DNA from 4 places in the Bradyrhizobium sp. Ses1 genome. Region 4 is predicted to be linked to each of the others. Evidence: riboswitches for the same ligand, from Rfam matches in the RefSeq annotation. Region 4 holds a riboswitch; each other region holds the start of a gene.

Region 1 (5,865 bases), on a different contig from region 4:
GCCGCCTCGATCAGCCAAGCGCTGTCGATCTCGAACGCGGTCGCATAGAGCGCCTTGAGATCATCAGGGATACGGTCGATCGCACCTAAGCTGCCATCGAAATATTTGAGATCACTGACCATCACCTCGTCCCACAAGCCGCGCGCCTTGAGGTCGCGGACCAGGAAGGCGTTCACGACGGTGAAATCGCCGGACATGTTGGATTTGACATAGAGGTTCTGGTAGGCGGGCTCGATCGACTGCGCCACGCCGCAGATGTTGGAGATGGTCGCCGTCGGCGCGATCGCCATCACATTGGAATTGCGCATGCCGACCGTCTTGACGCGCTCGCGCAGGCCGTCCCAGTCCAATGTGCGCGAGCGGTCCATCGCGACGTCACCGCGCGCTTCCGCCAGCAGCTCGATCGAATCGATCGGCAGGATGCCCCGGCTCCACAGCGATCCCTCGAACGATGGGTAACGACCGCGCTCGGCGGCGAGATCGACGGAAGCCGAGATCGCGTGATAAGCGATCGCCTCCATGCTGGTATCGGCGAAGGCGACAGCCGCGTCGGACGCAAGCGGGATCCGCAGCACGTGCAGCGCATCCTGGAATCCCATCAACCCGAGGCCGACCGGCCGATGCCGCAGGTTGGAGCGCCGCGCCTCGGGAATGGTGTAGAAATTGATGTCGATGACATTGTCGAGCATCCGCATCGCGGTCGCGACCGTCCGCTTCAGCCTGGCCGTATCGAGCCCGCGCTCGCCGACGTGATTGAGCAGGTTGATCGAGCCGAGATTGCAGACCGCAGTCTCCTCATCCGAAGTGTTGAGCGTGATCTCGGTGCAGAGATTGGAGGAATGGATCACGCCGGCGTGGCGCTGCGGCGAGCGCAAATTGCAGGGGTCCTTGAAGGTGATCCAGGGATGTCCGGTCTCGAACAGCATGGTCAGCATCTTGCGCCAGAGATCAACGGCACGGACATTCTTGGATACCCGCATCTCGCCGCGCGCGGCCTTGTCTTCATAGGACGCGTAGCGCTCGGCAAAGGCCTTGCCGTAGAGATCGTGCAGATCGGGCGTCTCGTCCGGCGAGAACAGCGTCCATTCGCCGTCGGCCTCGACGCGCTGCATGAAGAGATCAGGCACCCAGTTGGCGGTATTCATGTCGTGGGTGCGGCGGCGGTCGTCGCCGGTGTTCTTGCGCAGGTCGAGGAATTCTTCGACGTCGATATGCCAGGTCTCGATATAGGCACAGACCGCGCCCTTGCGTTTTCCGCCCTGGTTGACGGCAATCGCGGTGTCGTTGGCGACTTTAAGGAACGGCACGACGCCCTGGCTCTCGCCATTGGTGCCCTTGATATGGGCGCCCAGCCCGCGCACCCGCGTCCAGTCATTGCCGAGGCCGCCGGAATATTTGGCGAGCAGCGCATTGTCCTTGATCGACTTGAAGATGCCGTCGAGATCGTCGGGAACGGTGGTGAGGAAGCAGGACGACAATTGCGGCCGCAGCGTGCCGGAATTGAAGAGCGTCGGCGTCGACGCCATGAAGTCGAAGGAGGACAGGAGATTGTAGAACTCGATCGCGCGCGCCTCCCGATCGATCTCGCGCAGTGCAAGCCCCATGGCGACGCGCATGAAGAACGCTTGCGGCAATTCAATCCGGTGGCCGCGGACATGCAGGAAATAGCGATCATAAAGCGTCTGCAGCCCTAAGAACTGGAACGCAAGATCGCGCTCCGGCTTCAGTGCCGCGGCCAGCTTGTTCAGGTCGAAGCGGCCGAGTTCGGGATCGAGCAATTCGGCCCTGATGCCGGTCTTGATATAGGCCGGAAAATATTCGCCATAGCGCACCGCCATGTCCGCCTGCGACGCTTTCGTTGGCGCGCCCTGCACGAAGGACAGCACTTCAGTGCGGAGCTTGTCGAGCAAGAGGCGCGCGCTGACATAGGCGTAGTTCGGCTCCTGCTCGACCAGCGTACGCGCCGCCATCACGCTGGCGAGCGCGAGTTCCTCCTGGCTGATGCCGTCATAGAGATTGCGCTGGATTTCCCCGACGACAGGCGCAGCGTCGACACCGTCGAGCCCCGCGCAGGCCTCGCCGACGATCATCGCCAGCCGCGCATGGTCGAGCGGCACCTTGCTGCCGTCCGCGAGCGTGACGTGGACGATTGGCCCGCTCGATGCCGTTGCGGATTTAGTTGCCTGCTGTTCGGCGCGCTGCCGCGCCCGCTCCTCGCGATAGAGCACATAGGCGCGCGCCACCTTGTGATGGCCGCTGCGCATCAATGCCAGTTCAACCTGGTCCTGGATGTCCTCGATATGAAAGGTGCGGCCTTCGCTCATCCGGCGCGACAGCGCGCCGACGACTTCGGCGGTCAATTCCTCGACCGCTTCGTGCACGCGGCGCGACGCAGCCGCCGTATTCCCCTCGACCGCAAGGAAGGCCTTGGTCATCGCCACCGAGATCTTGCCGGCATCGAATTGCGACACCGCGCCATTGCGGCGAATCACCTGCATCGGCAGCCGTGCTTCCGGCGCCGCGATTGATTCGGGGCGCAGGTGGATGAGAGGTGACGCGGTGGTTTCGCGATCGAGAGAGAGTGACATCTTGCAGACCCCGTGATGTTGCTGGGGCCGGATGCCGGAGGCGACGCTGCGTGATGATGCCGGCGGCGTACCGGCATGAGCCTGCAAGCGGCCGCCGGGACACCCCGCCCGTGGACGTTATTTGCTGTCACGGCAGGTCTCCTGGCTCGCAGGTCGGCGTCACTCCCCGTCTTCCCAATGCGATGCCGCATCAGTGACGTCTAAAATCGGGAGCAACTCACTGCTTACAGTTGCGGGGGCAGCGCTGGATTCTCGCGAGCAACGCGCGATCACCAGCTTCCCTCTTGGCCACCATTCCTTGCGTCATGATGGACCGTGACAGCTACATCTGGTGCGATTTGGGGAATGGTGTCAATGGGACGTATGGGCGAAGCGCAAAAATTCCGGTCCACGCCGTTGACGCTGTGAACAACCGGCTCCACGCGCACGTGATGTCAGCCGAGTTGACGTTCGCGCGATCTTGCCGGTAAGTGAACGCGTCGTGGTTCTTCGGAGAGATCTTTTCCGGAGCTAAGAGGGAAGCCGGTGTAAAGCCGGAGCTGCCCCCGCAACTGTAAGCGGCGAGCCGCGGTCCACAATTGCCACTGAAGCCTGCAAAGCTTCGGGAAGGCCGGACCGCAGCAACGACCCGCGAGCCAGGAGACCTGCCTCGACAACATACACGTCCTCGGGCGGGGTGTCCCGGTGGTGCGGTTGCGATTCCGTGCGCACCTCGCGCAGGGAATCCAGACGTGTCACTACGGCCTTTGCCCCCAACTCATGGGGTTAAGCCAATGTCTTCCACTTCACTTGTTGTTGCGTCCCTCGGCACGCCGCGGATCGGTCCGCGCCGTGAACTGAAATTTGCGCTGGAACGCTTCTGGTCCGGCACATCAGACGAAAAGACGCTGATCGAAACCGGCGTCGGGCTGCGCGCGGCCAATTGGGCGCGGCAAAAGAAACTCGGTATCACCGTGATCCCGTCGAACGATTTCTCGTTCTACGATCAGGTGCTCGACACCTGCGCAATGGTCGGCGCTATCCCGGAAAGCTATGGCTGGACCGGCGGCGCGGTGCCGCTTGCGACCTATTTCGCGATGGCGCGTGGCACCACGGCCGACGCGCATGACGAGGCCTGCGGACATGCCCATCACGCACATGGCGTGGCGGCGCTCGAAATGACGAAATGGTTCGACACCAACTATCACTACATGGTGCCGGAGCTTCGCAAGAACCAGTATTTTGCACTCTCATCGCGCAAGCCGATCGAAGAGTATGAGGAGGCGAAGGCGCTGGGTTATCAGACCCGCCCCGTGCTGGTCGGCCCGGTCACGTTCCTGAAACTGGCCAAGTCCAAGGAACCGCATTTCGACACGCTGTCGCTGCTCGACAGGCTCCTGCCGGTCTATATCGAACTATTGCGCGAACTCGCTGCCCGCGGTGCGGAATGGGTGCAGATCGACGAGCCCTCTCTCGTGCTTGATCTGGACGCCGCCGCTCAGCAAGCCCTACGGCGCGCCTATTCCGAAATCGCCAAAGCGGTGCCGGACATCAGGATCATGCTGGCGACCTATTTCGGCGGGCTCGGCGGCAATCGTGCGGTCGCGTTTGATCTTCCGGTCGCCGGCCTCCATCTCGATCTCGTGCGCGCGCCCCAGCAGCTCGGCGATCTCATCGACGTTCCGAAAGAACGGGTGCTGTCGCTCGGCGTGATCGACGGCCGTAACGTCTGGCGCGCGGATCTGAGCCGGATCCTCGATCAGCTTGGGCCCGTCGTCGCAAAGCTCGGCAAGGAGCGCATTCAGATCGCGCCATCCTGCTCGCTGCTTCATGTACCCATCGATCTCGCCCTGGAAACCAAGCTCGATCCCGAGGTGAAGACCTGGCTTTCATTCTCGGTGCAGAAGCTCGAAGAGCTTGCCGCACTGGGCGCGGCGCTTGGAAGTGGCCGGGCCCCTGCGTCCGAAGCGATCCGAGCGTCCGATGCCGCCGCGGCCGCGCGCAAGACCTCACCGCGGATTCACGATGCCAAGGTTGCCCAGCGTCTCGCCGCCATCGATGGCGGCATGCGCCATCGTGCCAGCCGGTTCGCCGAGCGTGCCGAGGTGCAGCGCGAGCGGTTCAATCTGCCACGCTTCCCGACCACGACCATCGGCTCCTTCCCGCAGACAACCGATGTCAGAAACGCACGCGCCGCACATGCCAATGGTGCACTCAGCGATACCGCATACAAGACCTATCTGCAGCATCAGACCGCGCGCGCCATCCGTTGGCAGGAGAATATCGGGCTCGACGTCCTGGTCCATGGCGAGTTCGAGCGCAACGACATGGTGCAGTATTTTGGCGAGCAGCTTTCCGGCTTCGCCTTCACCGAGCTCGGCTGGGTGCAGTCCTATGGCTCGCGCTGCGTCCGGCCGCCGATCCTCTATGGCGACGTCTCACGACCGCAGCCGATGACGGTCGAATGGTGGCAATTCGCGCAGTCACTGACGGCAAAGCCGGTGAAGGCGATGTTGACCGGCCCCGTGACCATCCTGAACTGGTCCTTCGTCCGCGACGACCTGCCGCGCAGCGACGTGTGCCGACAGATCGCGCTCGCGATCCGCGATGAGGTGCTCGATCTCGAGATGGCCGGCGCCGGCATGATCCAGATCGACGAAGCAGCACTGCGGGAAGGCCTGCCGCTGCGCAGGTCGGAATGGAAGACCTATCTCGATTGGGCGGTCGATAGTTTCCGCATCTGTTCCTCCGGCGTGCAGGACGAGACCCAGATCCACACCCATATGTGCTACTCCGAGTTCAACGACATCATCGACGCCATCGCGGCGATGGACGCCGATGTCATTTCGATCGAGACCTCGCGCTCGAAAATGGAATTGCTCGACGCCTTCCGGAACTACCGCTACCCGAACGAAATCGGTCCCGGCGTCTACGATATCCATTCACCGCGCGTGCCTGACATTGGCGAGATCACCGACCTCCTCAAGCTCGCAAGAGAGCGGCTCTCCGACGCGCAGATCTGGATCAACCCCGACTGCGGCTTGAAGACCCGCAAGTGGGAAGAGGTGCGCCCGGCGCTCGCCAACATGGTCGCCGCCGCCCGCGAATTGCGGTCGCTTGGCTAGACAGCGCCGCCCCGTCTCTTATCCTGCGGCGGCTCGAAGAGGAGAACGCCATGCGCTTCTGGATTCAATGCACAAGGTTCGAGACGGAGCAGCCCATTCACATCAATATCGCGCTCGTCGGCAGCATGTGGCGCGACGGCGAGCGCACCGTACTCGCCTTCGTCGGTGGCGAT
Region 2 (5,865 bases), on a different contig from region 4:
CGCCGATATGGTCAGCGAGATAGCCGATCGGCGCCTGCGTCAGGCCGGAGACCAGCGCGAATACGGTCAGCGCGAAGCCGAGCTCGATATAGCCGACACCGAGCCGCTCTTTCAGGAACGGGAACAGCATCGGCAGCACGAAGATATGGAAATGGCTGACCCAATGGGCGATCGAAATCCCCGTCAGCGTGCGCACCGCGCTGTCGGTCTTCAATTGCTGCGGTGCGGCGAGAACATCAGCCATATCAGTGAGAAGCCCCTAAATGTGACGCCCGGCGGGGCTTGTCTCGAAAATATCGGCTGAGCGTTATTTGTCCATGAAGGCCACTGCATGGCTGCCCCGGCGAACCGCGACCGAGCGACATGCGGCATTAAAGCGGCAAGACAAGCAACTCGCATTGCAGCAATGATCTGGCATGACCGATCCGGCAACAAAGCTGCGAGTCCTGATCCCTGAGGGGGCGAGCACCTCGGCGCGCGAGGCGATCACGATCCTCGGCCTTGCCGGGCACCACGTCGAAGTCTGCGATCCCTCGCCCTGGTGCCTGTCGCGCTATTCGCGCTTCGTGCGCAAATTCCATCGCTGCCCGGGGTTGCGCCACGATCCCGAGGGATTCCTCGGCTTCATCGAGCGACTGCTGGAGGCGCCGTTCGACGTGCTGCTGCCGACCCATGAGCAGGGCTTTCTGTTCGCGCGCGCCGAGGCGCGGCTGAAGGGCCGCGTCGGCCTGGCGCTGCCGCGGTTTGGCAGCTACCGGATGGTGCACGGCAAGGCCGGCTTCAGCCGTCTGCTTGGCCAATTGGGCCTGCCGCAGCCGCCGACTCGGATCGTGACGTCGGAGAGCGAGCTGCGCGACGCCATCCGCTTTCCTTCCGTGATCAAGACCTCGGTCGGCACCGCGAGTCGCGGCATCTGGTTCGTGCGCGACGAAGCCGATTTCAACATCGCGCTGTACGAGCTCGGCGCCAGCGACGCCTTTGCCGATGAGGTTCTGATGCAGGATCTCGTCACCGGCACGACGGAGAAGGCGCAGTCGGTGTTTTGCTTTGGGAAGCTGGTCGGCTTCCACGCCTATCGGCAGATCGCGCCCGGTGTCGGCGGCGGTGAGGCGATCAAGGAAAGCGTCAGCCGTCCGCAGGTGCGCGCCTATCTGGAAGCGATCGGGGGAGCGCTGGCTTGGCACGGCGCGCTGTCGGTCGACTACGTGATGCCGATCGACAGCCCCGTGCCGCTCCTGATCGACTGCAATCCGCGCCTGGTCGAGCCGCTCAATGCCTTCCGCGCCGGCGCCGATCTGGTCGATCTCCTGCTGCGCGTATCGCTCGGCGAGACGCCACAACCCTTGCCTGAGAGTCGCGCCGGCGTGCGGACGCATTTGGCGATGCAGGCGCTGCTCGGCCACGCCTCCCGCGGCGGCACCAGGCGCGACATTCTGGTCGAGTGCGGCGATCTCTTGAAGACCTCGGGGCCCTACAACGCCAGCACCGAGGAGCTGACGCCGGTGCGGCTCGACTGGCTCAGCGCCGTGCCGCTGACGATGACGGTCGGCCTCACTCTGGTCTCGCCGAAACTGGCAAAGACGGTCGCCCGCGGCGGCTTCGGCGCGCATCTGCTCGATGTGAAGAGCATCCGCAAGATCGAGCGCGACGATTTCGCGGGACTGCATCAGCCGTCGTAGGGTGGGCAAAGCGAAGCGTGCCCACCATTGCGAGCGGAGTGCCTGATGGTGGGCACGTCGCTGCGCTCCTTTGCCCACCCTACAATTCCGCGCTCGCAATGACGCGAAGCGTCTCACAACGGCGCGTCGTCGGGGCCGTAGCGATCGCGCTTCGGTGTGGCGATGTCGCCGTCTTCGTAGTCGTCGTCCTCGTCGTGACGCGCAGGTGGAGGCGGCGGCTTTGGCTTGCCGCCTTCCTGCTTCGGAGGTTGGCTTCTCTTCCCGATCCCGCCCATGTCGATCTCCCGCCATCACGACATAATGGCTGATTCGGGCGGAACAAGCCGGTCCGCGCGTGGCTCGCGGACCGGCCGATCGCTTCAGAACGTGGCGCCGGCCTTCACCAGGAAAGTCCGACCCGGCAGCGGATAGGCGCTGAAGCGGCCGGGCGTGAAGTTCGAGGCGATGGCGTAGTCGTAATAGAGCGCATTCAGGACGTTGTTGACGCTGACCGACCAGAAGAAATGCTCATAGGCGCCGCTGAGCTTGAGGTCGATCGTCGCATCGCCCGGAATGCGCGTTTGCGTATTGGCCTGGTCGTTGTCCATGACGCGCGAGCTCCAGGCGCGCAGCGTGGCATCGAACACGAGATAGTTGTCCCAGATATTCCAGGTCACGCCGAGATTGCCGGTGTAGCGCGACACCAGCGGCACATCGTTGCCCGCGAACTGTCCCTCGCGGAACACGGCGCGCGTGTAAGCCATGCCGCCGCGCAGCGACACGGTATCGCTGACGCGCAGCGAGGCCTGCGTCTCGGAGCCATAACGCCGGGTCGGATCGAGGTTGATGTTGTAGAACAGCACCGGATTGAAATGGATCTCGTTCTCGAGGTCCATGTTGTAGATGCTGGTTTGCACCTGGAAGCGGCCCGTCTTGACGCGGAAGCCGGCTTCGACGTCGTGCGAGGTCTGCGTCTTCAACTGGAAATTCTGCGGCAACGGGTTGAAGTCCGCATCGAACGCGGGTCCGGTGGACGTGCGCTCGTCGACATCGGGCGTGCGAAACGCGTGCGCGGCGCGGGCGAACACCGAGAACATTTCGGTGAAGCGATGCTCGACGCCGACATGCAGCGCGTAATTGGTCTCGCTCTGGTCGAGCGGCGTCGCCTGCGCGTCGAAGGCGAACGGCGCGTTCGGATCGTAGCGATCGCGCGCGCTGAGCCAGGTGTTCTGCACCCGCGCGCCATAGGAGAAATCGGTGGTGGGCAAGAGGCCAACCGTGTGCTGCCAATAGCCGGCGAGCGACTGCTGCGACAGGTCGTAGGTATGGATCGGCGGCACGCCCCGGAACGCGCCGCGCTGCTGGTGGAACGTTGCATCGTAATAGTCGATGCCGGTCAGGATCGACGAGGGAATCCCGAAGATCGAATTGTTGATGCTCAGCCGCGGCGTGATCGACCAGGTCTGCAACGCGGCGTCATTGTAGGTGGATGCCGCGCTGATGAATGGCGAGGTGCCGAAGAACGCGCCTTGCGTGTCCTTCTGGCGGTAGCCGCCATCGACGATCAGGTCGACACCGTTCAGGAGCGTCTTGGTGAAGCCCGCCGTCGCGCTCGCGCCCTGCTGGTTGCCATAGTCGAACGGCGTGGCGGCGCCCTTGCGATCGGTGACGAGCTGATTGACGCCGATCGAAGGATCGACCAGCCTGCCGCCGGGAAAGCCCAGCTTCTGGTCGTCGCCGGTCACCGTCAGGAAGGCTTTCAGGTCCGGCGTCGTGTAGTTGAGATTGCCGACGCCGTTGCGCTGGTCGAGCGCATTGTTCACGCGGTAGCCGTCGGACTTGATGCCGTTGCCGTAGAACGACGCCGACCATGGTCCCGAATTCATCGCGGTCGAGATCGCGGCCATGCGCTGGTTGAAGGAGCCATAGCCGGCTTCGCCGCGGATCGAGACCGGCGGGCCGCCGACACCGGTCTTGGTGACGATGTTGATCACGCCGCCTATCGCATTGTCGCCGTAGAGCACGGCGCCGCTGTTGCCGCGGGTGATCTCGATGCGCTCGATCGAATCGAGCGGGATGGTCGATAGATCCACCTGCGCCATGTCGATGTCGTTGAGCCGTCGCCCGTTGAGCAGGAACAGCGTGTTGGCGGTGGCGAACGCGCCGAAGCCGCGCAGGTCGACCGAGGTCTTGGCGCCGTTCACGCCGCCATAGAGCGATTGAAGCTGCACGCCGGGGGCCTGCGCGATGATCTCGGCCAGAACCTGGGTCGGCGAATGCGCGATGTCGTCGGCGGTGATCACGGTCGAGGACGTCCCGACAATGCCGGCAAATTGCGGGCCGCCGCCACCGCCACCGGATGAAGCTCCGCCAGCGGCGGCGCCGCCAGCGCCCGCGCCGCCGGCCGGCTGCGCGTTGGTCGGCACCTGGCCCGGCGCGGGCCGCCGGGGACCTGGAGTGCCGTCGGAAGCGGGCTTGGCACGGGTGCGGTTGTGGTCGCCGGGCGCCCTGACCTCGACCGGCGGCAATTGCTCGGAGGGCGCTTCCTGCGCCTGCGCGGCGGAAACATACAAAGCGGGCGCCAGCATGCTCGACGCGAGCAGCAGCGCGCGGCGTTGCTTGGTGACTGTGGTAGCAGAGAACATCGGCGAGACCTCGGTATGACGTCAGTGGCACGTCACAGCGAACCAAGGCTCACCATCGCGTTTCGCGCTTCAGGTGAAGCAAATGCCTGTACTCCCCGACCGACATCGTCGCGTGTGACCACGTATGACGGCAGGTCTCCTGGCTCGCGGGTCGTTACCCTTCGTCGCCTTCCCAGGACCGAGACTCCCAGTGGCATATGACGAAGGATTCACCGCATACAGTTGCGGGGGCAGCCGCGGCTTTACGGGAAGTTTCCCGGTACCGCATTCCCTTTTGATCCCGATAGGAACCGTCAGGGCCATCTAGGATTTCGGCGGCACGTGAGTCAATCCCGGCGAAACTGCGGCTCCCTGGCTCCCATACGTTTTTTTGTTCCGGTGTCGCTTGTCTGCCACCGAATTCGCTGCAAGAAGCAGGGCGCGATGAGTGCACAGGATTTCACGATAGCGGCGGGTCTGGCCGCGCGGCGGCGGTTGGGGGCGACCGTTGCAATGATTGCGTTGGTTGCCTTGCTGATGCTGATCTCGCTCGGCACCGGCCCGGTGCGGCTGTCGCCGCTGACGGTGATCGAGGCGCTGTTCGGTGGCGGCAGCGATGTCACGCAGGTGATCGTGCGCGAGATTCGCCTGCCGCGCACCATCCTGGCGTTTGCGATCGGCGCCATCCTCGGTCTGTCAGGCGCGGCGCTGCAAGGCCTGTTGCGCAATCCCTTAGCCTCGCCCTCGCTGTTCGGCGCGCCGCAATCGGCGGCGTTCGGTGCGGTGCTGGTGATCGCGCTGGGGTTGGCTGACGTCCGCTCCTATGCGCTGCCGGTCGCCGCCATCATCGCCGCATTCGGCTCGGTCTTCGTGCTGCTCGCGATCGCAGGCCGCAATGCGGGCCTCTTGATCCTGATCCTCGCCGGGCTTGCGATCTCGAGCCTTGCGGGCGCTGCGACGGCGCTGGTGATGAACCTCGCGAGCAATCCGTTCCTGGCGCTCGAGATCGCGTTCTGGCTGCTCGGCTCGCTGGAGGACCGCAGCTTCCAGCATGTCGCGCTGGCGCTGCCGTTCATCGTCGCCGGCGCGGCCATCCTGCTGTCGCAAGCCAGCGCCTTCCGCGCGCTCACGCTCGGCGAAGAGACCGCGCAAAGCCTCGGCGTCGATGTCGGCCGCCTGCGCCTGTTCGTGATCGCAGGCGTTGCGCTTGGCGTTGGTGGCGCGGTGGCGGTCACCGGCACCATCGGCTTCATCGGCCTGGTCGCGCCGCATCTGATGCGGCCCGTCATCGGCCACGATCCGGCGCGGCTGTTGGTGCCGAGCGCGCTTGCCGGCTCGGCGCTGTTGCTCGCGGCCGACATCGCGGTGCGCATCATCCCGTCGACGTCGGACATCAAGGTGGGCGTGTTGACCTCGATCATCGGCGTGCCGTTCTTCCTCTATCTCATCATGCGCGAGCGTCGCGCGCTCGGCGGAGGCGTCGCATGACGGCGCTTGTTGTAGAACACCTCAACGTCGTGCTCGCCGGCCGCCGCGTGCTCAACGATGTGTCGCTGCAACTCGCCTCCGGTCATCTCGTCGCG
Region 3 (5,865 bases), on a different contig from region 4:
AGGCCTTTGCCGATGTCGATCCCGGCATCAGTGCTGCCGCGATGAGCGCCAATCTTCCCATTCTCATACTGCGTTCCTTCGGCAAGTTCTATGGGCTCGCCGGACTTCGCCTCGGCTTCGTGATCGGCCGACGCGATATCGTCGAACGTATATCGGCGGCGCTGGGCCCGTGGCCGGTCTCCGGCCCAGCGCTTCACCTGGGCACGGCCGCCCTGCGGGATCGATCCTGGGCTGATGCGATGCGTGCGAAGCTCGCTCGGCAGTCGAGCAAGCTGGATCGGGTCCTGACAGCGGCGGGCCTTCAGCTCGTCCGAGGGACGACGCTCTTTCGCCTTGCCTCCCATCCCGATGCCCCGACGTTGCACACCGAATTGGCCCGACGCCACATCTGGTGCCGGAGCTTTAACGGCGCACGCGAATGGCTGCGATTTGGCCTTGCGTCGGACGATGGTCTCGATCGCCTGGCCAGCGCGCTTGGTTCGGTCAAATAGCGCACCCCGCGCGCGCATCATCACATCCGCTTCACCAGTGGGCACTGAACCCGGCGTAAGCCGCAGGTCCGGTCGTGCCATAGTTGTACACTTCCTGATAGTGCTCATTGAAAATGTTCTCGCCGCGCAAGTACACCTTCCAGGTCTCATCGATCTTGTATTCGGTGTAGAGATCGACGCGGACGTAAGGGGCGAGTGGTAGCGTCTCGTTTGAACCGCTGTAGCGCGTGGATACCGCGAGCACGCGTGGCTCGATCAGCCAGCCCTCGATCGGTGTGATCGGGAACGAGAATCTCGCCAGGTTTTCCGGCCGGCGCGCCAGCGTCAGGCCGGTCGAGAGATCCTTAGCCTGCAGATAGGTATAGGCGGCGTTGAATTTCAGGTAGCCCGGCAGGATATCGACGTTGACCCCTAGTTCCAGTCCGTCGGTTTCGGCACGCGAGACGTTGACGTAGTGCCCGAGCGGGTGCGCCGGATCGGTCACAAAGTCGATCAGGTTGCTGAACCTGTTGCCGAAGCCTGTCAGCGAAACCACAACGCGGCCTCCGAACAGGCTTTGGTCGATGCCGGCATCGTAGCCGAAGCTCTCCTCGGGACTGAGCGCGGAATTGCCATAGGTCGGCGCATAGAGCTGATAGAGCGTCGGGGCCTTGGCGCCTGTCCCGGCGCTCGCATGCAGCTTGGTGCCGGTCTCGGCGATCGTGTAAGCCGCGGTGGTTCGCCATGTCTCGAACCGTGCCACATCGACGACGTCGTCAACCCGGCCGCCCATCGTGATGTTGAGCCGCTCGCCGATCGGCAGTTGCCAGAGCGCAAACACTGAATTGGTGTCTTGCGTGCCTACGAGCTGTGGCGTCGACGCTCCAGGAATCGGCAATAGGTTGGTGGCGGAGGTGCTCGCCGTTTCATGCTGCACACGCGATCCGACGATGAGCGATCCCAGCGGGCCGACCTTCAGGTTGCCCTGATATTCCAGGCCCGTGCTGTCGCCGACGAAATTGGAGAGGATGGATGTCGTGTTCTGCGGCAGCTTGTTGATCTTGTAGGTGACGTCGTCGAACGAGCGGTCGATATGCGTCTCAAATGCGCTCACGCTATGGGTGAGAATGCCGCCGAACGTGTCGAACGACGCGCGTCCCCAGACCTGTTCGAGCAGGCGCGTCGCGCTCGACGGCGTGTCCGGGAACGTTCCGGAGGCCTGATCATAGGCGGACCGCGTGAATGAGGCCAGCATACCCGTCTCCAGGCGTACGCCTTCGCCGGAATCGTAGCCGACGCGTGCCGAACCGCCGACGCGGTCGAAGCCATCGCGCTCGAGCGGGCCATACTTGGCTTCGAGCGCGGGGATGCGATAGCCGTAGCGTGAAAAGCCGTTGCTGTGCTGCCCGCTTCCCGTGAACGCGTAGGACCACGGCCCAGAGGTTCCGGTCAGCGCTGCGCTGGTGCTCGCCGTGCCGTAGCTTCCGCCCTCGGTGCTGACGTCGAGTTGTGCCGGACCGGTGCCCTTCTTGGTGATGATGTTCACGACGCCGCCGATCGCGTCAGATCCGTAGAGCGCGCTCTGCGGTCCTTTCAGCACCTCGATCCGCTGGATCGCGCCCGGGGCGAACATCGCGAAATCGAAGTCGCCGCTGGCGGCGGTCGGATCGTTGACCCTGATGCCATCGATCATGACCAGCGTCTGGCCGGTATTGGCGCCGCGCAAGCGCACATTGGTCGTCGCGCCTGGTCCGCCGCTTTCGGTGATATCGAGTCCCGGCACGGTCCGCAGCGCATCGACGAGCGAAGTCGGATTGCTGGTCGCGAGCATTTCGTGCGTGACCACGCTGACCGAGCTTCCGGTCCGGCTCGCCGGCTCCAGTGTACGGTCGGGAGTCACGACCACTTCGGGAGTCGCGGCCGGCGCCTCGTTACCGGGCGCCGGGCGCGCAGGATGGGTCGTTGAAGCCCTTTGCCTATTCCTCGGAGCCGGCTTGGACCGGACCTCCGGATTGATGACGACAGCAGGAAGCTGTTCGGGACCCGATTGGGCCATGGCGCCAGTGTGACCGCACGCAGCAACGGCCGCACACCCGGCAAGAAAACGCCGCAAGTTCATTAATGCCCTTCCGCCGACCCACCGTCGAACGAGTTGATACCCGTCAACGGCCGGTCTCCTGGCTTGCGGTCGTCTCGCGATCCGCCTTCCCAAACCTGCTTGGCAGGCCCAGTGGCATCCGGATCGCAAATAGTCCGCTTACAGTTGCGGGGGCAGCCGCGGCATTGGGGAAGATTCCCGCACCGCGTTCCCGTTTCACCCTACAAAGGGCACCGATGACGCGCGCAAAGAAGCACAAGGCGGAGCAAAACTCAAATCGATAACGATCAGAACCCAACAGCATTTTTGCGGATCGCTGATAGCGGCGACCTGAATGACGAACACAGAAAGTTGCTGACAGGCGAAGGGACGGCAGATGGCAAATCCTACAGCCTTATGCGAGCATCACATGCCACCCACACGCGTCGCTAAACTTGGATGATACCGTTCATGTGAGCATCGACAGATTCAACGGAGGAACAGGAAATGTCGGTCCCATGCAAACTCGAACGCAGCCTCCTCAGTCACGATGAATACGAGACGATCCGCCTCACGCATCATCCCGCCATCTATGACGTCGAGCCGGCTGATCTTGCGGACATGCGATCCCGCTTGCGCAAGATGCGCGACAAGGAGCGAACGCTCGGCCGACAAAAGCGGCGAGAGACGCGCGGGAAAGGCCAGCCTCGCGGCGCGAACTTCCCCGGAACTGCCGATCGTCCATCACAACGCAAGCAGGTCTTTGCCGCGGCACTGAAGCGGGTTAACAGCGAACTCAGGCGTCTTCACAACCTGGCAGCTCGCACCGCCAATGTCGAAGCGGCTCGAAAGGCTATCGCGCTGCGTCGGGCCGCGGACTTCATTCCCTATCCCTCCGCCGGATCGACCGCCAACGAAGGGATGGTGCCGCGCTTGAGCACGCGTCGAAAAAAGATCGTCACGGGCGCGCGAATCGGACGGGTGTCGCAGGCGACGAAAGTCGCCCAGGCAATCCGCGATGCACGAGGGGCGTGAGCCGGCGCTGATCGAGTTGGTGACAGCTTCGCTGCCATCGAGATCTTTGAAAAGCACGGGGCTCTACCCATCCTACGGAAGGTCTGAACCTGTAATGCCTGTTCTCGACACCCGCGTCGTGGCTTCAGAATTCGGTGGCGCGATCCTGATCGGCGCGCTCTAGGGAATCTTGTCAAGCTGGCCCCCGGGGAATCATGTATTTTCAGGCGCGTCCTCCTTCGGCACTATGGAGATATCCTCAATGAGCGAGGTGATCTCATGCGCTACCTGATGGCACTCTTATCTGCGGCCGGCTTGATCTGGATTGCCGAAGCTGGTCCCGCTACGGCACGGGACTATCCCTATTGCCTGCAATCTCGAACCACTGGGATTCCGGGAGATTGCTCCTTCCGCACGCGGGCGGCATGTATGGCCGCGGCGTCGGGGCGAGGGGCCATATGCGCCGTCAATCCGCGCGTGGCATTCGGGCGATATCACCGGCGGGGCCGTGCGAACTCCAGCCAATGATCCAATACTCGCTGCGTAACCCGGCGCGACGACTGCTGCTCGAATTGTCTGCGCCTCAGGGCGCAACCAGCTTCTTGCGAATCGCATAGCGAACCAGCTCGGCTGTGGATGACATGCCAAGCTTGCGCATGGCGGACGCCCGATGGGTTTCGACAGTTTTCACGCTGAGCTTCAAGATGGAGCTGATGGCCTTGTTGGTATGCCCCTCTGCAATCAACTGCACGACGTTCTGCTCCCGCGATGTGAGGAGCGCACTGGACTTGTTCTGTTTGTTGAGCTGGTAGTCGGTCAGCAATTTCTCCAACACGACGCTGGTAAAGTAAGGTCGGCCGTCGAGCAGAGCTTCGATTGCTGAAATGAGATGCTTCCTGGCGTCCGATTTGAGCAGGAAGCCACGTACCCCGGTCAGAAGAGCCTCGGTCAAAATCTCCTCACTTTCATGCATGGTGAGGATCAACACTTCCGAACGCAGACGAAGCGTCTTGATGCGGCGGCTGACTTCCAGTCCGTTTACGAGGGGCATGGAATAGTCGGCGATGATGACGTCCGGTCTCGTTTCCAACGCCAATGCAATCGCCTGCTCACCGTCGGGAGCTTCTGCAGTTACAATCCAATTGGAGCGCGTTTCAACGATCGCGCGAAGCCCGGAACGTACGACTTCATGATCATCCGCAATCAGGATGCGTTTCATGGCGTCGTTCCCTTGCGCTGGAACGGTCGATAGCGATAGCCGACAGCGAGGTCAGAATCATACCGATTGGCTTTCCGGCAGTTATCCCGCAAAACCCTCGGATTTCGCAGGAAATATACTGAGGTCAGCTTAGCCTCCCGGGCTCATGGCAGAACAAGCCGGAACATCAAGCGCCGGATCATGCTTTGGCGTGTCATGCTTCCAGCAGGCGGGCGCGAACCGCGTAGCGGACCAGATCCGCCGTCGAGTGGATATCCAGCTTGCGCATCGCGGCCGCCCGGTGCGCTTCGGCGGTTTTGACGCTGAGGTTCAGGATGGCGCCAATGCCTTTGTTGCTGTAACCCTCCGCAATCAGCTTGACGACTAATCGCTCCCGCGGCGAGAGCCTGTCCCGATCTCCGGTCGAGACCTCGTTCGATTCAGGCGAACAGCTCTCGGTGCAAAATGGTTTATGCGCCAGAAGCGACTCAACCGCCGCCAACAACAGCCTGTTGGCATCCGATTTCAATACGAATGCCCGGGCGCCTGCCTCGAATGCCTCCTGGGCCAGCAGGCTGGAATTGTGGACCGTGAAGATCAATACTTCGGTTGGCAGGCGATACTCCCTGATCCGCCGCGCGACCTCCACTCCCGTCATGCGCGGCATGGAGAAATCGACGATTGCGACATGGGGTTGGTTTGCGATCGCCTCGGCAAGGGCCTTGCTGCCGTCGTTCGCCTCAGCAACGACTTCCCAGTCGGCACGTTGCTCCAGAACCGCGCGTAGTCCCGACCGCACCGCTTCATGATCGTCGGCGATAAGAAAGCGCTTCATGGCGGGTTAGCTCCCACTCGTGTTGCGTCGCAGGCTCGACCGGCACCAGTGACGCGAGTTCGGCTGTACGATCAGTGAACCCGTTTGCGCGGACCATGATGGCGGGGGCGGCCCTTGGCCGGCGGCGATTTTTCGGTCGCCGGACCGCGCGGGAACACCGCGGATAATGTCGTGCCGGGCTGCCCCGGTCCCGGCTCGGAGCGGATTTCGAGGGTACCTCCGATCTGCTGCAGTCTCACCTTCATTGCGGGAATTCCGACGCCGGGCGGCC
Region 4 (5,865 bases):
CGCTCTCACCGCGGCCGGGAGAAAGGCTGTGGGACATCGGTGCCGGCTCCGGCTCGATCGCCGTGGAGTGGGCGCTGTGCGGAGGAACCTCGATCGCCGTTGAGGCACGCGAGGATCGTGCCGAGAACATCCGCAGCAATGCGGCGACGTTCGGATTGACACATCGGATCACCGTCATCGCGGGAATAGCGCCGGACGTCCTCTCGGGCCTTGAGCCGCCGGACGCCGTGTTCATCGGCGGGGGCCTCGATGCCGCAATGTTCGATGCGATCTGGTCGCGTAGCGCGCCGAGCACGCGCGTGGTAGCGCATGCCGTAACGCTCGAGACGGATGCGCTGCTTTCGGAGCTGCATGCACGTCACGGCGGCGAACTGATGCGGGTAGAGATCGCTCATGCGGGCCCGCTCGGCCGGTACCGCTCTTGGGAAGCGGCTCGGCCGGTCGTGCAATGGAGCGTGATGAAATGAGGGTCGCCGGTCTCGGATTCAAACACGACGTCACGCTCGCCTCGCTGCGCGAGGCGCTGGTCGCGGCCGGTGGCGCCGACGGCTTCACGGCTGTCGCGACCGTCAGCGACAAGGCAGAGACTGCAGCGCTCAAAGTCCTGGCGGGTGAGTTCAATGTCCCGGTCAAGGCTGTTTCGGCCGATGTGCTGGCAGGCATTGCGACGCCGACCCAGTCAAAACTCATCAAGGAAAAATTCGGCGCGGGATCGGTCGCCGAGGCCGCCGCGCTCGCGGCGGCCGGCCGCCATGCGCGGCTGATTTCGACGCGGGCGGTCTCAAAGGATCGAACCGCCACCGCGGCGATCGCGGAAGGAGACGGCGAATGACGGTGCATTTTATTGGCGCGGGACCGGGCGCTGCCGATCTACTCACCTTGCGCGGGCGCGATCTGATCGCGACTTCGCCGGTCTGCCTGTACGCTGGTTCGCTCGTTCCCCAAGGCGTGCTTGCGCATTGCCCGCCCGGCGCGCGGATCGTCAATACGGCGCCAATGTCGCTTGACGAAATCATCGCCGAAATCGCCGCCGCGCATGCGGATGGCAAGGATATCGCGCGTCTGCATTCGGGCGACCTCTCGATTTGGTCGGCGATGGGAGAGCAGCTACGTCGCCTGCGCGCGCTCGACATTCCCTATACGGTCACGCCGGGCGTGCCGGCCTTTTCCGCTGCAGCCGCAGCGATCGAGGCCGAGCTCACGCTGCCGGGCCTCACGCAATCCGTTGTACTGACGCGCTCGCCGGGCAGGGCCAGCGCGATGCCGGAAGGCGAAAAGCTCGCCGCCTTCGCTGCAACTGGCGCGGTGCTTGCAATCCATCTGTCGATCCATCTGCTCGACAAGGTCATTGCCGAGCTCACGCCGCATTATGGCGCGGACTGCCCGGTGGCGATCGTCTGGCGCGCAAGCTGGCCGGACCAGCGCATCGTTCGCGCCACACTTGCGACGCTTGATGCCGCTGTTGGTGCGGAACTCGAACGGACCGCGCTCATTCTCGTCGGCCGGACGCTGGGCTCTGAAGAGTTCGCAGAAAGCCGACTCTACGCCGCCGACTATGACCGCCGCTACCGGCCGATCGGGCCGGCGCCGCGTTTTCCGGAGGCGTCGTGATGGTTGCAAGCCTCGTCATCTCGGCGCCGGCCTCCGGTGTCGGCAAGACGACGCTGACGCTGGCGCTCGCGCGCGCCTATCGTGATCGCGGGCTAAGGGTGCAGTGCTTTAAGAGCGGACCCGATTATATCGATCCCGCGTTTCATGCCGCCGCCACGGGCCACGTCTCCGTCAACATCGATAGCTGGGCCATGGAGCGCGCTACGATCGAGCGCCTCGTCAGCCGAGGCGCGGATGCCGATCTTGTCCTGGCCGAGGGCTCGATGGGCCTGTTCGACGGCGTCGCCATGCGCGGCGTCTCAGGCACCGGTGCGACGGCGGATATCGCGGAAATGATGGGCTGGCCGGTGCTGCTCGTGATCGATCCGTCCGGTCAGGCCCAGACGGCCGCGGCGGTCACCGCGGGCCTGCGCGATTTCCGCGCGGGCGTGCGACTTGCAGGTGTCGTGCTCAACCGCGTCGCAAGCCCGCGGCACGAAGACCTCGTGCGACGCCCTTTGGTGGACGCCGGCATTGCCGTGTTCGGCGCGCTGCCGCGCCATTCCGAGATCAATTTGCCGAAGCGGCATCTCGGCCTGGTGCAGGCAGAGGAGCAGGCAGAGGTCGGTGGCCTGATTGGCGAGGCCGCCCGCTTCGTCAGCGAGCATGTCGATCTCGATGCCGTGCTGCAATCGGCGTCCGCCTGGTCGCCGCAATCGCCCTCGCGCGGCCTCGATATCACGCCGCCGGGACAGCGTATTGCGCTCGCTCGCGATGCCGCGTTCTCCTTCGTCTATCCGCACATGTTGGAGGCATGGCGCGCCGCGGGCGCCGAGATCGTGGCTTTCTCGCCGCTTGCTGATGAGGGGCCCGATGCGAGCGCCGACGTGTGCTGGCTCCCGGGCGGCTATCCCGAACTGCACGCCGGCCGCCTCGCAGCCAATGCGCGATCTCGCAACGCGCTACGCGCCTTCGCGGAGACACGGCCGGTGCACGGCGAATGCGGGGGCTATATGGTATTGGGCGACGCCTTGATCGACGCGGACGGCACGCGCCATGAGATGGTGGGCCTGCTCGGCCTGGAGACGAGCTTTGCAAAACGCCGGATGCATCTGGGCTATCGGCTTGCCGAGCTTGCTGTGCCGATGCCCGGACATCAACCTGGCGCACGCCTGCGCGGCCACGAGTTCCACTATTCGACCATCATCGCGCAGCCTGATGTGCCGCTCGCGGTTGTCCGTGACGCGACCAGCACAATTGTTACCGAGACCGGCTCGCGCCGTGGTCATGCCACGGGCACGTTCTTCCATCTGATTGCGGAGGACCGGTGAGCGGTTTTGTCTCCTTCATCTCTGCCGGTCCCGGTGATCCCGAGCTTCTGACGTTGAAGGGGGCCGCTCGGCTGCGCGAAGCCGATGTCGTGCTCTATGACGACCTCGCGTCAGGCGCGATCCTCGATCTCGCGCGTCCTGGCGCCAATCTCGTCGCGGTGGGAAAACGCGCGGGCCGCCCCTCGACCAAGCAGCAGCTGCTCGTCGATTATGCCGCGACCGGCGCGCGCGTGGTGCGCCTGAAATCGGGCGATGCCGGCATTTTCGGCCGGCTGGAGGAGGAGATCGAGGCTCTCCGCGCAGCCGGCATCGGCTACGAGATCATTCCCGGCGTCACCTCGGCCTGCGTCGCGGCCGCGCAGGCCGGCATTCCCTTGACCCGTCGCCACACCTCACGCCGAGTGCAGTTTGTGACGGGCGCTGATGTCACCGGCGAATTGCCGCAAAATCTCAATTGGGCGGCTCTTGCCGATCCGGAAGCGACGACCGTGGTCTATATGGGCCGGCGCACATTTCCTGCTTTGGCCGCGAAACTGATCGAACAGGGCCTCGCTCCGAATACTCCTACGCTGTTTGCCGAATCCTTGGGCCGTGCCGATGAGCGGCTTGTCCGCACCACGATCGCGGAGCTTGCCGAACAGCTCGCGCGGGGCGGTGCGGCAACCACCGCGGCCGTCATCCTGTTCGGTGCGCTGGCCGGAGATTATCCCTCATGATGCCACTGGCCGGCCCTGTTCGCCCCTTGACGCCTGCTGTTCGAAAGGGGCACACAGGAGAAGCATGGTGCTCGGTACGGCGCAAAGCGCCGGAGCATAATCGGGAATGGGGGTGGGCGGACCCAGTTGCGGCGCCCGAAACCCCAGCCGCCCCCGCGACTGTAAGCGGTGAGGGACTCCGATCCGCCACTGGGCTGAAAAGCCTGGGAAGGCCGGAGACCCGCTTCGAACCGCGAGCCAGGAGACCGGCCCTGCAAGTTTTGACGCCAAGGCCGTCGGGTGTGACGGCAGGAAGGACGTAAGACCATGCATATCGAACCGGGAATCGTAACGGGCGCCAAGCTCGTGTTGAGCTATGCGACCGGAATTGCCTCAGCCGGCGTCGCCTGGAAGCTTGCAGTCGAGACCGTGCGCGAGCAGGGCATCGCGTCGTTTGCCGCGCGGACGGTTGCAACGACAGGCCTTGTCTTTACCTTCTTCGAGGTGTTGCCGCACTTCCCGGTCGGCGTTTCCGAGGTGCATTTCATCCTTGGCTCGACGTTGTTCCTGCTGTTCGGTGCAGCACCGGCTGCATTCGGGTTGGCGCTCGGCCTTCTATTGCAGGGGCTGTTCTTCGCGCCGACGGACCTGCCGCAATATGGCATGAACGTCACTACGCTCCTGGTGCCGTTGTTTGCGATCCAGGCGCTCGCTCAGCGCATCATTCCGCGCAACACCGCCTATGTCGACCTGCAGTATCGCCAGGCGCTGGCGCTTTCGACGGCGTATCAGTCCGGGATCGTGGCCTGGGTCGCGTTCTGGGCACTCTATGGTGCGGGCTTTGGTGCGACCAACATCGCGAACTTCGCGGGCTCTTACGCGCTCGTCATCGTGATCGAGCCGCTCGCCGATCTTGCGGTGCTGGCGCTGGCGAAGTCGCTGCGCGGCGTGACGGCCGAGGGTCTCGTCACCGATCGCCTGCACAACGCGGCCTAGCGACCATTTGGAGGGCGGCCGTTACGGCCGTCCTCCGTCCAAGCGATGCTCACGCTCTCCCTGATAGGCATCGGTTGCGGCGATCCCGAGCAACTGACGCTCGCCGCGATTCGCGCGATCAATGCCGCCGACCTCATCCTGATCCCGCGCAAGGGGACCGTGAAGTCCGATCTCGCCGAGTTGCGGCGAACGATTTGCACAGACGTGCTCACCAACGACCGGACGCAGATTGCGGAGTTCGACCTGCCGGTGCGAGACGCAGGCGGCGCCGATTATCGCAAGGGCGTGGACGACTGGCACGAGGCCGTTGCGGCGACCTGGTCGCACGAAATTGCGCGCCATGTTGGAGCCAAGGGGCGCGTCGCGCTGCTGATCTGGGGCGATCCTTCGCTCTATGACTCCTCCTTGCGGATCGCGCACCGGCTCGATCCTTTGCCGGCGATCGAAGTGGTCCCCGGCATCACGTCAATCCAGGCGCTGTGTGCTGCGCATGCGCTGCCGCTGAACGATATTGGCGAACCATTCCTGGTCACCACAGGGCGGCGCTTACGTGAAGGCGGCTGGTCTGATGCCAGCGACACCGTGGTCGTGATGCTCGATGGCGGTGCGGCGTTCCAGTCGCTGGATGCGAGCGGTCTGCTTATCTGGTGGGGCGCCTTTCTTGGCATGCCTGACCAGATCATCATATCCGGTGAGCTTGCAGAAGTCGGCCCGCGCATCGCCGCCGCACGGCAAGCGGCGCGCGAACGGCATGGCTGGATCATGGACAGCTACATTCTCAAGCGCAGGTCGCGATAGCGCACTCTCGCCGGCAGGATTGTCGATGCGGGAGACTCTTGCGACAAGAACGTCGCACCTTGGACGCGCGTATTGACTCGTTGTCCGTCTTAATCCTAGTACCTCGGCACAGAGGTTTTGACTCGTTGAACCTGGCCTAATTCGATGATGGGTTTTGGATAGGCCCGCGCCATTTTGGCGCGAGCCTTATTGGATCCATTTGACGCGGGCGCGGTCGGCATTGCGCCGTTTCTCCCAGGCGGCGGTCTCGGCGACGAGGCGGGCGAAACCGTCGATGCGTCGATCGAGGCATTGGCGGGCGAGAACGCCGATCTCGATCTCGACCATGTTGAGCCAGCTGGCGTGCTTTGGGACGTAGTGGAACTCCAGTCGGCGCAGTACCCGCCGTGCTTCGTCGGCCGGAAAGGCCTGGTAGAGCGCCCCGGCCGAATGAGTTGAGAGATTGTCGAGCACCA

What was found. A riboswitch is a leader RNA that binds a small molecule or an ion and turns the genes downstream of it on or off. The one in region 4 is predicted to bind cobalamin.
Region 1: linked by a shared signal. The riboswitch ahead of metE (5-methyltetrahydropteroyltriglutamate--homocysteine S-methyltransferase) and the one ahead of AC5ZG5_RS31295 (energy-coupling factor ABC transporter permease) in region 4 are both predicted to bind cobalamin.
Region 2: linked by a shared signal. The riboswitch ahead of AC5ZG5_RS08010 (TonB-dependent receptor) and the one ahead of AC5ZG5_RS31295 (energy-coupling factor ABC transporter permease) in region 4 are both predicted to bind cobalamin.
Region 3: linked by a shared signal. The riboswitch ahead of AC5ZG5_RS20005 (TonB-dependent receptor plug domain-containing protein) and the one ahead of AC5ZG5_RS31295 (energy-coupling factor ABC transporter permease) in region 4 are both predicted to bind cobalamin.

Annotation. Positions count from the first base shown of each region.
Region 1 covers NZ_JCAMOQ010000001.1:552,985-558,849, reverse strand. Annotated here, with positions in the region: gene AC5ZG5_RS02660 (ribonucleoside-diphosphate reductase subunit alpha) at 1-2,588, opposite strand, end outside; cobalamin riboswitch at 2,703-2,921, opposite strand; cobalamin riboswitch at 3,054-3,254, shown strand; gene metE (5-methyltetrahydropteroyltriglutamate--homocysteine S-methyltransferase) at 3,362-5,692, shown strand; gene AC5ZG5_RS02650 (hypothetical protein) at 5,743-5,865, shown strand, end outside.
Region 2 covers NZ_JCAMOQ010000004.1:262,174-268,038, forward strand. Annotated here, with positions in the region: gene AC5ZG5_RS07995 (MFS transporter) at 1-244, opposite strand, end outside; gene AC5ZG5_RS08000 (hypothetical protein) at 417-1,679, shown strand; gene AC5ZG5_RS08005 (hypothetical protein) at 1,793-1,954, opposite strand; gene AC5ZG5_RS08010 (TonB-dependent receptor) at 2,039-4,303, opposite strand; cobalamin riboswitch at 4,416-4,613, opposite strand; gene AC5ZG5_RS08015 (FecCD family ABC transporter permease) at 4,796-5,770, shown strand; gene AC5ZG5_RS08020 (ABC transporter ATP-binding protein) at 5,767-5,865, shown strand, end outside.
Region 3 covers NZ_JCAMOQ010000016.1:90,375-96,239, reverse strand. Annotated here, with positions in the region: gene cobD (threonine-phosphate decarboxylase CobD) at 1-491, shown strand, start outside; gene AC5ZG5_RS20005 (TonB-dependent receptor plug domain-containing protein) at 523-2,370, opposite strand; cobalamin riboswitch at 2,621-2,821, opposite strand; gene AC5ZG5_RS20000 (hypothetical protein) at 3,181-3,582, shown strand; gene AC5ZG5_RS19995 (DUF3551 domain-containing protein) at 3,841-4,089, shown strand; gene AC5ZG5_RS19990 (response regulator transcription factor) at 4,145-4,780, opposite strand; gene AC5ZG5_RS19985 (response regulator) at 4,974-5,594, opposite strand; gene AC5ZG5_RS19980 (sensor histidine kinase) at 5,666-5,865, opposite strand, start outside.
Region 4 covers NZ_JCAMOQ010000036.1:83,094-88,958, forward strand. Annotated here, with positions in the region: gene cbiE (precorrin-6y C5,15-methyltransferase (decarboxylating) subunit CbiE) at 1-467, shown strand, start outside; gene AC5ZG5_RS31275 (cobalamin biosynthesis protein) at 464-832, shown strand; gene cobM (precorrin-4 C(11)-methyltransferase) at 829-1,611, shown strand; gene AC5ZG5_RS31285 (cobyrinic acid a,c-diamide synthase CobB) at 1,611-2,921, shown strand; gene cobA (uroporphyrinogen-III C-methyltransferase) at 2,918-3,637, shown strand; cobalamin riboswitch at 3,686-3,905, shown strand; gene AC5ZG5_RS31295 (energy-coupling factor ABC transporter permease) at 3,944-4,612, shown strand; gene cobF (precorrin-6A synthase (deacetylating)) at 4,658-5,410, shown strand; partial or broken gene AC5ZG5_RS31305 (IS630 family transposase) at 5,506-5,865, opposite strand, start outside.